Regions from separate parts of the Paenibacillus donghaensis genome, predicted to be linked through region 1. Evidence: riboswitches for the same ligand, from Rfam matches in the RefSeq annotation. Region 1 holds a riboswitch; the other holds the start of a gene.
The links. A riboswitch is a leader RNA that binds a small molecule or an ion and turns the genes downstream of it on or off. The one in region 1 is predicted to bind glycine.

Region 2: it holds a riboswitch for glycine, as region 1 does, so the genes downstream of both, B9T62_RS06940 (amino acid permease) here and gcvT (glycine cleavage system aminomethyltransferase GcvT) in region 1, are expected to answer to the same signal.

The regions. Positions count from the first base shown of each region.
Region 1 covers NZ_CP021780.1:6,379,012-6,386,874, reverse strand. The annotation lists gene B9T62_RS28965 (ABC transporter permease) at 1-474, opposite strand, end outside; gene B9T62_RS28960 (ABC transporter ATP-binding protein) at 493-1,509, opposite strand; gene B9T62_RS28955 (helix-turn-helix transcriptional regulator) at 1,490-1,759, shown strand; gene gcvPB (aminomethyl-transferring glycine dehydrogenase subunit GcvPB) at 1,865-3,325, opposite strand; gene gcvPA (aminomethyl-transferring glycine dehydrogenase subunit GcvPA) at 3,322-4,674, opposite strand; gene gcvT (glycine cleavage system aminomethyltransferase GcvT) at 4,674-5,801, opposite strand; gene B9T62_RS39575 (hypothetical protein) at 5,875-6,045, shown strand; glycine riboswitch at 6,020-6,116, opposite strand; gene gcvH (glycine cleavage system protein GcvH) at 6,300-6,689, shown strand; gene B9T62_RS39570 (hypothetical protein) at 6,782-6,937, opposite strand; gene B9T62_RS28930 (flagellar motor protein MotB) at 7,006-7,863, opposite strand, start outside.
Region 2 covers NZ_CP021780.1:1,653,410-1,661,272, reverse strand. The annotation lists gene B9T62_RS06965 (histidine--tRNA ligase) at 1-994, shown strand, start outside; gene B9T62_RS06960 (GNAT family N-acetyltransferase) at 1,436-1,834, shown strand; gene B9T62_RS06955 (GNAT family N-acetyltransferase) at 2,024-2,701, opposite strand; gene B9T62_RS06950 (GNAT family N-acetyltransferase) at 2,797-3,636, opposite strand; gene B9T62_RS06945 (GNAT family N-acetyltransferase) at 3,668-4,144, opposite strand; gene B9T62_RS06940 (amino acid permease) at 4,470-5,846, opposite strand; glycine riboswitch at 6,019-6,099, opposite strand; gene leuA (2-isopropylmalate synthase) at 6,351-7,863, opposite strand, start outside.

The DNA of each region.
Region 1 (7,863 bases):
CACCATCACAGCCAGCAGGCTGAACCCGAATAGCGGATAGACCCAAGGGGAATGCGGAAGTTTGACTCCCGGTGTGAGCATCATAAAACATCCGATCAGAAAGATGCCCAAGGTCCCTTCCAGCAGGCTGGAGCCCAAGGTCTCCGCGAAGCGTGCGCTTTGGAAATCAATCGGCTTCAGCAGATCGGCGGCCACGCTGCCATCGAGAATTTTGGCTGAAATGGCCGTTTCGGAATACCAGGACAAGATGGAATTGGCCAGAAAGGTGACCAGAAGATACGTTTTCATCTGATCCCAGCTGTACCCGCCCAGAGACTCACGCCCGTTGTATATGCCTTGCCATAGAAAATAGACGGCCAGCAGATTGACGAAACTGGATAAAAGGGTCATCACGTAGGAGAGCCGGTACGCCAGAATATTCTGCAAGGAACGGTTGGCTATACTGCGGTATTTTTTAAACTTCATTACGCCCATAATTACGCGGTCCCTCCTTCACTGCACGCGCAGGTTAAGATCCAGGCTACCCTCGTAGACACTTTTGATCACCGCTTCGATCTGTGTTTCCTCCATACGGAAGTCAGCCACCTCGCCGAATTTCATCACCCGGCTGACCACCTCGCTGGCCGTATATTCATACCGGTCGAAAGCCACAGAGAATTCCAGTTCACCCTGGATCGTAAGCTTCATTCCCGTCGTCTGCTCCAATTGCTCTAAGAGCTGGGGCATCGGGGAGGCGACCTGAAAGAAAATCACCCGTTCCTTGGCAAAATTCGCTTTCACTTCGGCCAGACTGCCATCATAGATGATAGAGCCGTGGTCGATAATAATCAGCCGCTTGCACAAGTCCTCAATATCGCCCAGATCATGGGTGGTTAACATCACTGTGGTTTGCTGCTGCTGATTGATCTGCTTGATGAATTCACGGATTCTTTGTTTGACGGATACATCCAGCCCAATCGTAGGCTCGTCCAGATACAGAATCGGCGGGTTATGCAGCAGGGAAGCCGCCAGATCGGCGCGCATCCGCTGCCCAAGCGACAGCTTCCTAGCGGACAGATGAATGAATTCGTTCATCCCCAGCAGCTCGGTGAACATGTCCAGATTGGCTTTGTAGACCACGCTCGGAATCTGATAGATATCCTTCAGCAGGGAGAAAGACTCGGTAATCGGAATGTCCCACCACAGTTGGGTGCGCTGGCCGAACACCGCTCCGATCTGGGCAGCATTTTCGATCCGGTTTTTGTAGGGATTGATTCCGTTTACTGTTACGGAGCCGGAGGTGGGCAGCAGAATGCCGGTCAGCATTTTGAGCGTGGTGGACTTGCCTGCTCCGTTTGGACCTACATAGGCTACCGACTCCCCGGCTTCAATGGTTAGATCGAGAGCGTTCACCGCCGTTTTTTTGATATGTCTGGGCACAAACAGATGTTTGACCGAACCCCTCAGACCCGGCTCTTTCACTGCCTGCATGAAGGATTTGGACAGTTGTTTGGCTTCAATAATACTCAATGGTGATTCCCCCTTATGCGGATGGGCTAAGGCTGGAGCGGACTGCTCTCAACTGCGCAGCTTCCATGAATATGGGTTAACTGACAGGGAGCGGGAAGTCGCCGGCCTGTGGTCCCTGCAGAAGAGCGCGCTGTACATATCCAATGAGCTGAACATCAGCGAAGGGACGGTGCGCAACATGATCAAGAGCATCTACTCCAAGATGAGTGTCAGTGACAGATGGCAATTTGCCAAGAAGCTGGCTCAATGAGTGGGGGTTTCCGCATTTCAGGCATGTTGGTATTTATAATGAAAAAAAGCGGCTAATCTGCAAGTCTATAAACAGACTTGCGGATTAGCCGCTTCGTATATTCGGTTACCCGCAGGAGCAGTTCAGCACCGGCTTGCGCGCGGCCTGAGTCTCATCCAGACGGCTGATCTCCGTCGTATGTGGCGCGTTGATCACAATCTCCGGCGTTTCCTGGGCTTCCTTGACGATTTGGATCATCGTCTCAATGAAGCCGTCGAGCGTTTCCTTGCTTTCGGTTTCGGTCGGTTCGATCATCAGGCACTCTTCGACGGTAAGCGGGAAGTAGACTGTAGGCGGGTGGTAGCCGAAATCGAGCAGCCGTTTGGCTACGTCGAGCGTGCGCACACCGTATTGCTTCAATCCCCGGCCTGACATCACGAACTCATGCTTGCAGACACCTGGATATGGAATTTCGAAATAAGGAGCCAGGCGGTGCATCATATAGTTGGCGTTCAGCACAGCGTTCTCCGACACCTCGCGCAGTCCGTCCGGACCGTAAGTGCGGATATAGGCGTAAGCGCGGACCAGAATGCCGAAGTTGCCGTAGTAAGCCTTCACCCGTCCAATCGACAACGGTCCGCCGAAATCCAGCGTGTAGCTGCCGTCTTCTTGCTTGGCAACGGTTGGCTGCGGCAGGAACGGAATCAGCCGGGTCTTCACGCCAACCGGTCCTGCTCCCGGTCCGCCGCCGCCGTGCGGTGTGCTCATCGTCTTGTGCAGGTTAAGATGCACCACGTCGAAACCCATGTCGCCCGGACGGGTAATGCCCATGATCGCATTGGAGTTGGCTCCATCATAATAGAGCAGGCCGCCTGCTTCATGCACAATAGCGGCGATCTCAACGATCTGTGTCTCGAACAGGCCGAGTGTGCTCGGGTTGGTCAGCATAAGCGCTGCGGTGTCGCTGCCGACTGCCGCCCGCAGCGCGTCCAGATCAACCATTCCCTTCTCGTTGGAAGGAATGGTTATCGTATCGAGACCGGCTGCTGCGGCGCTGGCCGGATTGGTGCCGTGTGAGGAGTCCGGCACAATGACCTTGGTGCGGGTCTCGCCGCGGCTCTCATGGTAGGCGCGGATCATCATCAGGCCGGTCCATTCCCCATGGGCACCGGCGGCAGGCTGGAGAGAAACGGCGTCCATGCCGGTCAGGGCGGCAAGGTCCTTCTGCAGCGTGTACATCAGTTCCAGCGCGCCCTGGATGCTCTCCTCCGGCTGGTAAGGATGAATCTTGGCCAGGCCTGGGAAACGGGCGACATCTTCATTGATCTTCGGGTTATATTTCATCGTACAGGAGCCCAGCGGATAGAAGCCGTTGTCTACCCCGAAATTGCGCCGGGAGAGGGAAGTATAGTGGCGGATCACATCCACTTCCGACACTTCAGGCAGCACTGCCGGCTCGCTGCGCAGCAGCCCTTCCGGGATCATGGTATCAAGGCTCTGCTCCTCAGGGACATCACAGACCGGCAAAGAGTAGGCCGAGCGGCCCGGGCGGCTTAATTCAAAAATCAGACTTTGTTCCGGCTTCATACACAGCCCTCCAGTACGCTTGCGAATTGGTCGATTTCAGTCTTGCTTCTCTTCTCCGTAACGGCAACCAGCATATGTCCGGCCAGCTCGGGATAATCGCGGCCCAGATCGTAGCCGCCGATGTAGCCCTGCCTGATCAGCTTGGAATTAATTTTCTTGACGTCGCTTCCCTCGGGAAGCTTCAGTACAAACTCATTGAAGAATGGGGCGGAGAAGCAGCGTTCTGCACCGCTTAGCTCTGCCAGCCTGCCTGCCGCGTAATGGCTCTTGCGGATATTCAGCTCGCCGACCTCGCGCATGCCTTCCTTGCCCATCACCGAGAGGTAGACGGAAGCGCAGAGCGCCAGCAGCGCCTGATTGGAGCAGATGTTCGACGTAGCCTTCTCGCGGCGGATATGCTGCTCGCGGGCCTGCAGCGTCAGTACGAAGCCGCGCTTGCCGCTGCGGTCTACGGTCTGGCCGACAATCCGGCCCGGCATGCGGCGCATCAGCGGCTCGGCTACGGCGAAGAAGCCGCAGGTAGGGCCGCCAAGCGAAGCCGGAATGCCGAGCGGCTGGGCGTCTCCGACGACGATATCGGCGCCGAGCTTGCCCGGTGTCTCCAGCACGCCGAGGGCAATCGGATTGGCGCTGACCACGAGCAGCCCCTTGACCTCATGGATCAGCGGTTCTACCGCGCGCAGATCCTCGATGCAGCCGAAGAAGTTGGGCGACTGCACCAGCACGGCGGCGGTGTCGCCGTCGATGGCTTCGGCCAGCTTCGCTTGATCGGTAACGCCGTCTTTATAGTCAATCTCCACCACGTCAAGGCCCCAAGCATTCGCAGAGGTGCGCAGCACCTGGCGCGTTTCGGGATGAACGGTGCGGGAGACAATCAGCTTCTTGCGTTTGGTGGCTCCGGCGGCCAGAACAGCCGCTTCGGCGAAGGCAGTAGCCCCATCATACATGCTGGCATTAGCTACCTTCATGCCGGTCAGCTCGCAGATATAGGACTGGAATTCGAAGATTGCCTGCAGTTCCCCCTGGCTGATCTCCGGCTGGTAAGGGGTGTAAGCTGTATAGAATTCGGAGCGGGAGATCACATGGTTAATGACTACGGGAATATGGTGGTCGTAGAGTCCCGCGCCAAGGAAGCTGGCATGGGTGTCGAAGTCGGCATTCTTGTCTGCCAGGCCTTTCATGTGGCGAAGCAGGGCATATTCATCCAGTGGCTCAGACATAGGCATCGTTCCCTGATAGCGGACAGCCTGGGGAATATCGGCGAACAGCTCGTCGATGGACGTAATCCCGACGGTCTCCATCATCTCGGTGCGGTCCTGCGCGGTCATGGGCAGATAACGGTGCTTCATTACGGCTTCACTCCTTGAGTTGTCTTCTTATAAAAAGGGGCTTTCACCACGACAGCCTTCAGCTGCTTGCCGCGGATCTCCACGTTAACCTCTGTGCCGATTTCACTATAAGCGGCATCGATCAGTGCCAGTCCAAGGCTGCGCTTCAGCGTAGGGGACTGCGTTCCGGTGGTCACTTCACCGATCTTGCTGCCGTCGGCCGCGTACACCGGATAATGGGAGCGGGGAATGCCGCGGTCGATCATCTCCAGACCGACCAGACGGCGGGGAAGGCCGGCTTCCTTCTGCTGGAGCAGGGCCTCGCGGCCGATGAAGTCGCCTTTGTCCAGCTTCACGAAGAACTGGACTCCGGCTTCCAGCGGCGTGATGTCCGCCGACAGCTCCTGCCCGTACAGCGGCAGCTTGGCTTCGAAGCGCAGCGTGTCGCGTGCGCCAAGCCCGGCTGGTGTCAGTCCGTGCGGAGCACCTGCAGCCAGCAGTCCGTTCCAGAGCGTGGCGGCGGCTTCCAGCGGTGCGTACAGCTCGAAGCCGTCCTCTCCGGTGTAGCCGGTGCGGGAGAGCAGGACCTTCACGCCGCAGACGGTGGCGTCTTCGATGAACCGGAAGGGCTTCAGCCCTTCCAGCGGCTCAGTGGAAACAGCAGCCATAATCGTCTCGGCCAGCGGCCCCTGCAGCGCCAGCAGCAGCGTCTCGTCAGAGACATTGGTGAGGCTGACTTCGCCGAAGGCGGGGTCCAGATGCTGCTCCAGCCACTGGAAGTCCTTGTCGATGTTGGAGGCGTTGACGACCAGCATATAGCGGTGCTCGCCGAGCCGGTAGACCAGCAGATCATCGACAACGCCGCCGCCTGGGTAACAGAGCAGCGTATACTGCGCCCCGCCGTCGGTCAGCATGCTGACATCGTTCGTGGTCATATGCTGCAGGAAGGCTTCAGCTCCGCTGCCCGTCAACATGAATTCGCCCATATGCGAGACGTCGAACAGTCCGGCCTGCTGGCGGACGGCTTCATGCTCCTTCACTATGCCTGTGAACTGCACCGGCAGCTCCCAGCCGCCGAAGTCGATACATCTCGAATCCGCATAAGCGGAATATAGCTCATAAAATGGCGTACGCTTCAATGTTTCCATTCCCTCACTCCTTTTGATCTGATCGAGCTGCTTCACCTGCCGCTGCACAAAAAAAGGACAGGCGGAAACCATCATGCCGAATGGCATAAATTGGATTCCCGCTCTGTCCTTGGTACCTGAGAGTTACCCTGCACCGGATCAGGCTCCCGGTGAGGTTTCCCCGTTGGTGATCAGGGCGCTGCTTCGCTGCTCGCGTATCCTGATGCTCTCCAGAGATGCGTCCGGCAAAGGTCCTTTTGCCTGAGAGATTCACTCTAACCAGAGCTTACTCCTTCGGCGCCGTCTTCTTGAGACAGTCTCTCCCTATGCCATCATTCGCAAAACGTATGAAATGCTGCTGACTCCATTAAAACGGCAATCGCGTACCGCTGTCAACAAAAAAACGTCAAAAAGTCGACAAATTTAAATTTCCTGTCAGTAATATTGACATAGCGCAGCCAGATAACTTAGGCTATAACTAAATTTACAACTTCATTTTGGAAAAGAGGCGGCTAGTGTATGAGCGAAGTGTTAGACAACCTGCTATACAGCGAAGAGCATGAGTGGGCACAGCAGGCAGCAGGTCAGGTAGTGCGGATTGGCATCACCGATCATGCCCAGCATTTGTTGGGAGATATCGTGTTTGTGGAGTTCCCGGACGTAGGCTCCTCCATCACAGCCGGTGACAGCGTAGGCAGCATTGAATCTGTTAAGACCGTTTCTGAATTATATTCACCGGTTTCCGGCAAGGTCACCCGTATTAACGACGCGCTGGAGGCCAGCCCGGAGCTGATCAATGACCAGCCTTATGGCGAGGGATGGATTTTCGAGGTAGAGATTGAGGGCGAGTTCGCCGCGATTGCCGGCCTGCTGGACGCTGCGGCTTACCGCGAGCTGTTGAGCGAATAGGGATAATTTAAATGTAATTTTTGGTAATTAGTACAACAAGAAGAATAAAGAATCTTATATTTTTAAAAGACAGGCTTTGCACATTGATGTCACTAATGTGTGAGGTCTGTCTTTTGATAGTAGACCAGTCCACCCGCCAGCATGATTGCAAAAACTTGAAATAATGTATTGAACAGCAATGACAAGAGCAGCTGTATGCGGTTTAAGAAACGGGCGGAGTCCCGTGAGGTTCCGTTTGCGGTAGTCATCGGTCCTGAACTCCTTTTTACAGGAAGTGGAAAAGCGAATTTTCGGTATATATTCTACTGAAATCCGCTTATTCCTCCTCCTGCAGCTGCCGCAGCACAATAATCTCCACACGGCGGTTCTTCTGCTGTCCGGCAGCGGTACTGTTGTCAGCCGCAGGACGGGTGTCAGCATATCCTGCATATTGGAAGCTGTCCGGGTCCAGCCCTTCACTGTCCAGGAAGAAGCGCAGTACCGACAGCGCTCTGGCTCCCGACAGCTCCCAGTTGTCATTGTATCGGGAAGCGGAGGATACAGGCGTATTGTCCGTATGTCCCTCAATGCTGATCTTGGCCCCGATGCCCCCAAACAACTCCGACAGCTGGGTCAGAGCAGGCAGGGCAGGGGCTTTCAGCTCGGCTCTGCCGATATCGAACAGAAAGCGGTCGCTTAAGGTGATGGCAATGCCCTGCGGCTTGTCGGCCACAAAAATCTGGTTATCCAGATTATTATCCTCCACATAACGTGTGATGACTCCTACCAGCTCCGCCAGTTTGGCCTCCTGTTCACGGAATGCCAGCTCACGCTCCGATGGCGGCCCCACTGCTGCGGCTGCGCCCGGAGCCGGTGACGAAGAGGGCTGAACACTGCCTTCAGTGCCTGTCCCGCCGCTGTCTGCGCCGTTACCCGGCAAGTCTGTACTCTGGGGAGCCGGAACTACCCCCGGTCCTCCAGATTCTGTGCCTTTGTTTCCGTCAAGCTCACCGTTTCCTCCATCCAGCACAGAACCACCTGATTTGAAGGTCTCTGACAAGGAGCCGGTAACGCTGTTATATTTGGCTGTATCCAGGCTGCTCATGGCAAACATGATTACGAAGAAAATCAGCAGCAGCGTAATCAGATCCGCGTAGGTAATCATCCAGCGGTCACGGCTCTCAGGCACCACATT
Region 2 (7,863 bases), 3.8 Mb from region 1:
ATATGAGATGGGTAAGGTTTTCCGTGACGGCCCGGTCAAAAAAGGCCGCCTGCGCGAGTTCCTCCAATGCGATGCCGATGTGGTCGGGGTGGCCGGACCGGAGGCGGAGGCCGAGCTGATGTTGCTTGCGGCAGAAGCCTTCCGCAGGCTGGAGCTGCCGGTGATCATCAAGTGGAACAACCGGCAGTTTCTGAGCGAAGTGCTGGAGGCGCTGGGTGTGCCCCAGCCGGAGCAGCAATCTGTGATGCTGACACTTGATAAGCTGGCGAAGATCGGCAGCGCCGGAGTGGGCAGCGAGCTGCTGGCCAAAGGGCTGGATGCCGCTGCAACGGATGCCATCCTGCAGCTGATCGCTGCGGAAACACCGGACTTCGCGCAGCTGTCGGCGCAATACGGCCTGGTTGGCAAGCCGGGTGCGAAGGATGTGCTGGCTCTCCAACTGCTGCTTCGCGCCATCGGCCTGGAAGATACATGCCGCTTTGATCCCTTCCTGTCACGCGGCCTCTCCTTCTATACCGGCACCGTATATGAAATCTTCGATGCTTCGGGCGTCTTCCCTTCAAGCCTTGGAGGCGGCGGCCGGTATGACGCAATCATCGGACAGCTGGTAGGTCGCGAGGACATCCCCTACCCTACGGTTGGGCTGTCGTTCGGGATGGAGTCCATCATGGCACTGCTGGCCGAACGGTCCGGTACGGTGAGTACCGCAGCCGAGGTCGTGGTGCTGCCGATTGGCGACACCCTGCCACAGGCGCTGCTGGCCGCCGCCGGATTACGCGCGGCGGGTATCCGCACGGCGCTGGATACCAGCGGGCGCAAGCTGAAGAAGCTGCTGGCTGCTGCGGTGGCCGCAGGCAACCGCTACGCGCTGCTGATCGGCGAGAGCGAAGCCGCCGCCGGCAAGGTGCAGCTGAAGGATATGCAGCAACGGGAGGAGCTAACGTTGACGGTTGAGGAGGCCATTGCGCTTATTTCCAAACGGAAGCTTTTATAATAAAATGGGAGATACCAGTTTAGTTGCAAATCTACTACTTAGGTCCTCTGAAGATGTAAAATGCTACACTACTAGAGATTTCAGAGAAATTAGCTGCAAAAGTGCATTTAATTTCGCTGGAATTCCTGTTATTGGGCAAATACGTGCGAATCTGCAACTATTTTCAAGTAAAACGATGGTTTAAGGCTCAGAATCCGATATTAGATGCGTTTTCGCACTTATTTGCTCTAAAACAGCAAAAATCTTCGAATTAGATGCAGATTCGCAACTAATTCGGTGTGGACTGGACTGATGTGGTTTGATGCTCCCCTCCTATTGGGTCCTAAGTAGTAACCGATTCTGCAGCTAATTCCTCTGAAAGCTCCAGCGTTGCCTTAAACATCCTCAGCGTGACCTAAATAGTAACAAGCAATGATCCCTAATCATAAGGAGTGCTCAATCATGACTATCACTTATCAAATAAACACCCCGCTCACGGCCAAGCAAGCGGCAGATATCTTCATCAGCTCCGGGATCAAACGTCCGGTGGAGGACCTGGCCCGCATCGGCCGAATGCTGGAGCATGCCGACATTCTGGTGACCGCCTGGGACGGGGATCAGCCCGTGGGGCTGGCCCGGGCCATCACCGACTATGCCTACTGCTGCTATTTATCCGATCTCGCGGTATGCCGTGAGTATCAGCAGCAGGGTATTGGCAAGAAACTGATCGCCACGCTGCAGGAGCATCTGGGCGAGGAGTCGATGCTGCTGCTGCTCGCCGCTCCGTCCGCGATCGACTATTACCCGCAGATCGGCTTCGAGAAGCTGACGAGTGCCTTTCTGATCCCGCGCAGCAAGTAGAGCCTGGCGTTTACAGTGGTGTGCATGTACAGTAAGATGCCGCGCCGCTGTACTCATCCCATAAATCCAAACAGCGGCAGTCTTGGACGAGAAACTATAGTCCTGGACTGCCGCTGTTTTATTGAATTATCGTTTCCGTAAGCATCAATTAGCCCCAAAGCAACAACGAATCCAACACTTCTACATTCTTCAGATTTTTGCCACAAAAGTATGCTCTGCGAAATTGGAAAGCTCGATAAAATGATTTCTTTCGTAAAACCTTTTGGCCCCGCTATTGGATTTAGCCACACGTAAGAATATATTGTCCATTCCCATTACTTTCGACATACGGTGAATACTATTTTTCAACATCAGGCTTCCATAACCGCGGCTCTGGTATTCGGGATGTATAACAAAATCTCGAATATACTCACCTGTAATAATATAGGCGCCAATCAATTTGTCATCCATCCAAAAAGATCTTACCCGTTCTTCTGATTCGTAATCTTGTAGGGAATTCATGAAATGATCCGGATCTTTTTGGTAGCTATCTGTGCTCCAGCCATTTTCAAGATTCAAGTCATAATAAGCTTTCTCAAATAATTGAATAAAATGGCTGAGCATCTCCGGGGAAAATCCTTTTTCTACAAGTGGTAATGTCTCCGGCATTTTCATTTCCTTGCTGAAATCATACTGAAGCTGAAAACCTTCCATATCGGTCACAAAACCATGTTCTTTAAGAAATTGAATCAGTTCCCTATTTTTCCCATACACATTAAAACAAACTTCTCTTGTTTCATTTGGGCTAAAATGTCTACTAAGTTGCTTCCCCATAAAATTTAATAAGGTTTCATCATGGCTGTAACGAGCAAAAACCGCAAATGCCATGATATAATCATCATCCTCAACGATACAATATGCACCATGATTTAGAAGTGAATCTTCATAATCAATACTCCCAATTTCACAGTGTTTCCATTAGTTCAAACTATTTGTAATCTTCTATTAACATACCCTTGAATGATTTCAAATCCCGTACTTGTATATAGCTGTAACGCTTTCTCGTTACTAGCTAACACCTCTAAATCAACACCATTTGGATCCTGTTCCAGACCTCGATTTACAGCAAATTCAAGTATTTTCCTTCCATAACCTTCTCCTTGATACTTACTATTAACAAAGAATAGGGGAATTTCTGCATTAGCAATAATTGCCGCACCTATCATTTCCCCTTCTTTAAAGAACAAATAAAAATTATCTTTATCTATCAATCTTTCTTTTCTATGATGCGCTAAAGTATCTTTACTTGCACTCAAATACCAGTTATGAGGGGTAATATCATTCTCTGCTCTTAATTTTGAGAACGCTTCACTTTCAAGGCTGATTTCCTGCATATAATATTCGTCTTCATATTTCTTCACATCAAGTTCTGGTTCTTTATATTTACCACTAATATATTTGAGTTTATAATATGAGAACCAATAATCAAACCCAATCTCGTCAAAAAAACCTTCCCAAATTCCATTCTTTATATGACAAGTATTAATCGAGGTAACAGAATTTCCCTCCATCCGTTTTTTAGCCTCAGCCCAAAGTTGTGAACCTATTGATTTAATATGTTCCTCGGATGAAATCCCCATTTCAAAGTCACACTTATTTTCATATACATTCATATGAATAAAACCCTTTATTCCATCTTCATCGTATACTAGGATTTGTTTCGAATTTCTTATATTTTCTATTTCTTCATATGTAGGTTTATTTTCTCTTGTATAAATATCTATAATCTCATTCATATCATTGTTCGTAAAATTTCTAATCATTTTACCTCACCTTTTCTTTAACAATATTTCGCTACAATTTCTTCTTCAGAAAAAATTGTTTAATTCCTTCCGGATATTCATCATTCACGGCAAAAACCTCATAGCCCATGCGCTGATAAAATTCCGGCGATTGATATGTAAATGTGCAAGTATGAGCAAATATACAGCCAAGCTCTTTCCCTTGTCTCTCTGCTTCTACTATCATGATTTTTCCATATCCTTTGTTTCTGTATTCATCAGCTATCCAAAATACATCAAGATACAAACCATAAGACCAGGTTTCACAAAACAAGCCTCCTACGACTTTGCCTGATTCATCTTTTAGATATAAATTTATATCCTTGCCAGGTTTCTTGAGTAAACCATTTGTTGCACGAACATTGTACTCATATAGATTGTCACACACCTGATTGTAATCAGTATCCTTCGAGTCTGCTGTAATCTTGATATTATCTAAAATTATATCTGACAAATTCTCACCCCATAAATTGATTACAGTATCTTTCATTATATTCTACTAATCAAATTATACTGTAGGAAAGCTTTTACATAGTGGTAGAGAACTATTAAAGCTAAACTATCCTACTAGGCTTTTCGCCTGCCTGCATCCATCTGCCTTCTGTTACGGACCGAGGGGCCGCTATTTGTGCTAAATTTGGCTTATATGGTGCTTTTACGGACTGAGGAGCCGCTATTGGAGTAACTTTGCTTCGTTTGATGCCTGAATTCGCCGAATAAGGGTCTTACGGTCCGCAACTGTAGAAAAATAGGCAAAATCGCATAAATAGAGGCTATAGTGTCCGTAGTGAAGGGGTTGATTAGTTAATATGGAATTAAGTGGCTGTTGTTGATTCTGTACTATTTCTTTCCCTCTTTCTTCTATTCGTCGAATACAAAACAAATAATAGAATAAACCATAAAGGCGTCAACAATAAGGCCGGACGCGTGTCTTCAGCAAACAGCATAATGATGAGTATTATCGCAAACAACGCCAGGACAACATAATTAATAAATGGTGTGAACGGTGCTTTAAATTTTGATTTGGCCTGCAATTCCGGCTTTGTTTTCTTATACCGCAAATGGCAAATCAGAACAACACCCCAAACCCAAATGAAACAAATGGCACTAATGGTTGTCACGATTCCAAAAGCTTGTTCGGGAATCAGCCTACTCAAAAGAGCTCCCACTGACAAGACAAGCGTGGATATGAATAAAGCATTGCTTGGTACATGATTTTTATTCAGCTTGGCAAAATGGGATGGGGCCTGGTCCTTCCTGCTTAAATTATAGAGAATCCGGCTTGTGGAGAACATCCCGCTGTTACAAGCAGACGCAGCTGAGGTTAATACGACAAAGTTAATAATTCCTGCGGCAATCGGGATCCCCACTAGACTGAACGTTTTGACAAAAGGACTCTCTGCCGGATTCAGCTCCGTCCATGCGTTGATGCTTAACAGGGCAATAATGGCACCAACGTAGAAAAATAGAATTCTTAATGGAATTTTATTAATAGCCGACGGAATGTTTTTCTCTGGATTGGAGGTTTCCGCTGCCGATACACCGACCAATTCTACCCCGACAAATGCAAATACAACCATTTGAAAGGAAAGTAAGAAACCTGAAATCCCATTTGGGAATACGCCTCCATGTGCCCAAATATTGCTGAGAGCAACCGTTCCGGCATCTGTCTTGAAACCAATCACCACCAGAAACGCTCCGATGGCAATCAACGCGAGGATCGTCACTACCTTGATTAGAGCAAACCAGAATTCCAATTCCCCAAAACTTTTTACAGTTAATAAATTAAGTCCTAATAAAATGATTAAACAAATGACAGCAGGTATCCATTGCGGGATGTCAAACCAATATTGCACATATACCCCAACAGCGATAATATCAGCCATTGCCGTCATGATCCAGCAGAACCAATAGGTCCATCCGGTTACAAATGCTGCCCGCGGTCCAAGATAGTCTTCGGCAATGTCTGTAAACGATTGATAACCTGCTTTAGACAACAGAAGTTCTCCTAATGCCCTCATCACAAAAAAAACGGCGATACCCACGATTAAGTAAGCAAAGATGATGGAGGGTCCTGCCAGCTGAATAGCTTTTCCTGATCCTAAAAATAGTCCGGTACCGATGGTTCCCCCAATTGCAATGAGCTGAACATGCCGATTCTGTAAATCTCTCTTTAATTCTTGTGGTGCCAAATGAAGCTCCCCCTCTACACTCTGGATAATTCTCGTTCTTGTATGTGAAATTATGAACAAGTGAAAATAACAACAAAAAAGAGACTGGAGGCGCTCCAATCTCTAGGTCTAAGAATATTAAATAAAATACATTATTTATTCTGAAGATTATCAAAATAACAAATAGATTATTCAGTACTCTTCTGTCCTTTTGCCTGAGATTGTGAACCCTTCGGCGCCGGGGAATCCCCACGGTCTCTCCAGAAGCTGCTCCTGCTATAGTGTGATCCATAGCAATCATAGCTTACAAGTTATTTAATTTTATGGTCATAACTTCATTTAAATATTTTTCAATATTACTTATAGTCAAATATTTTGTCAATAACATTAATTACAGCCGTGTTAACCCGTTGATTGATCATTTGATAATAAAGTAATAATGATTCCCAACTCATGCCACCGATAAGACCTATTGTTCTCATAAGTGCAGCTCCTCTTTCACTCTATTTCAATTATTATGCGCTCCTAACCGTCAGCGAGTAATCTGTTAGTGGTATTACGGCTAAATTGATTCACAGCACTAAACAGAGCTTTTACAGATGAGGCCATAATATCAACGTCAAAGCCGCAACCCCAATATACGCTACCGTCTGAAGCCGTGATACCGATATAAGAGACAGCTTGTGATTTAGAGCCTGTTTCCAGAGCGTGCTCTTTATAGATCAAATCGGTATAATGCATTCCAAGATCGGTTTGCAGAGCATTGCTGATCGCATCGAGTCTTCCGTTTCCGGTGCCTTCAATTTCCTTGACTTCATTGCCGGTCCGTATAGTGACGATGGTTTGAAAATCTTCATTGTCTGTAATGCGGTATTTGACAAACTCGACAGGTGTTTTTATATTTACATATTCCTTCAAGAAAATATCGTATATTTCATCGGGCATCAGTTCCTTTTGCTGCTGATCCGATACGTTTTTAACGAAGTATCCAAAGTTTTCGCCCATTTTCGTCGGGAGATCGAGTCCGTACTTCAACTGCAGCACGTATCCGATCCCGCCTTTGCCGGACTGGCTGTTAATGCGGATAATATCGCCTTCATACTCCCTACCGATGTCCTTGGGATCAATTAGCAGATAAGGGACCGACCAATGCCGGGGCTCCTTTTCCTCGAGCCATTTCATTCCTTTAGCAATGGCATCCTGATGCGAACCGGAGAAAGCGGTGAATACAAGCTCACCTCCGTAAGGATGTCTTTCGCCTACTCTCATTTTGGTCAGTCGTTCATAAACGCTGATGATCGCAGGGATGTTCTCAAAATTCAGCTTCGGGTCTACCCCGTGTGAATACATGTTTAGAGCCAGCGTCACAATGTCTACGTTCCCTGTTCTTTCCCCGTTTCCGAACAAAGTGCCTTCGACGCGCTGGGCTCCGGCCAGTACCCCCAGCTCCGCATCCGCCACACCCGTTCCCCTATCGTTATGCGGATGGAGCGACAAAATAACATGCTCCCGGAAATTCAGGTGCTCGCTCATATACTCGATCTGGCTGGCGTAGACGTGAGGCATCGACATGGATACCGTTGCAGGAAGATTGATGATGACTGGGTTCTCCGCCGTCGGCTGCCATACGCCGAGCACGCTGTTGCAGATGTCCAGCGCAAAATCAATTTCTGTACCTGTAAAGCTTTCGGGTGAATACTGGAACTGAAAATTCCCCTCCGTTTCCTCCGCGCACTGCTTCAACAGTTTGGCGCCATTCAAAGCGATGTCGATAATTTCTTTTTTGGATTTGCGGAATACCTGTTCCCGCTGCGCCACGGATGTCGAGTTGTACAAATGTACTACAGCTTTTTTCGCGCCTTTCAGCGCTTCAAAAGTTTTGCGGATAATATGCTCTCTCGATTGGCTAAGCACTTGGATCGTTACATCATCCGGAATCAATTCCTGCTCGATCAATGTGCGTAGAAAGGTGAACTCCGTTTCCGATGCTGCGGGAAATCCGACTTCGATTTCCTTAAATCCGATATCTACAAGCAAT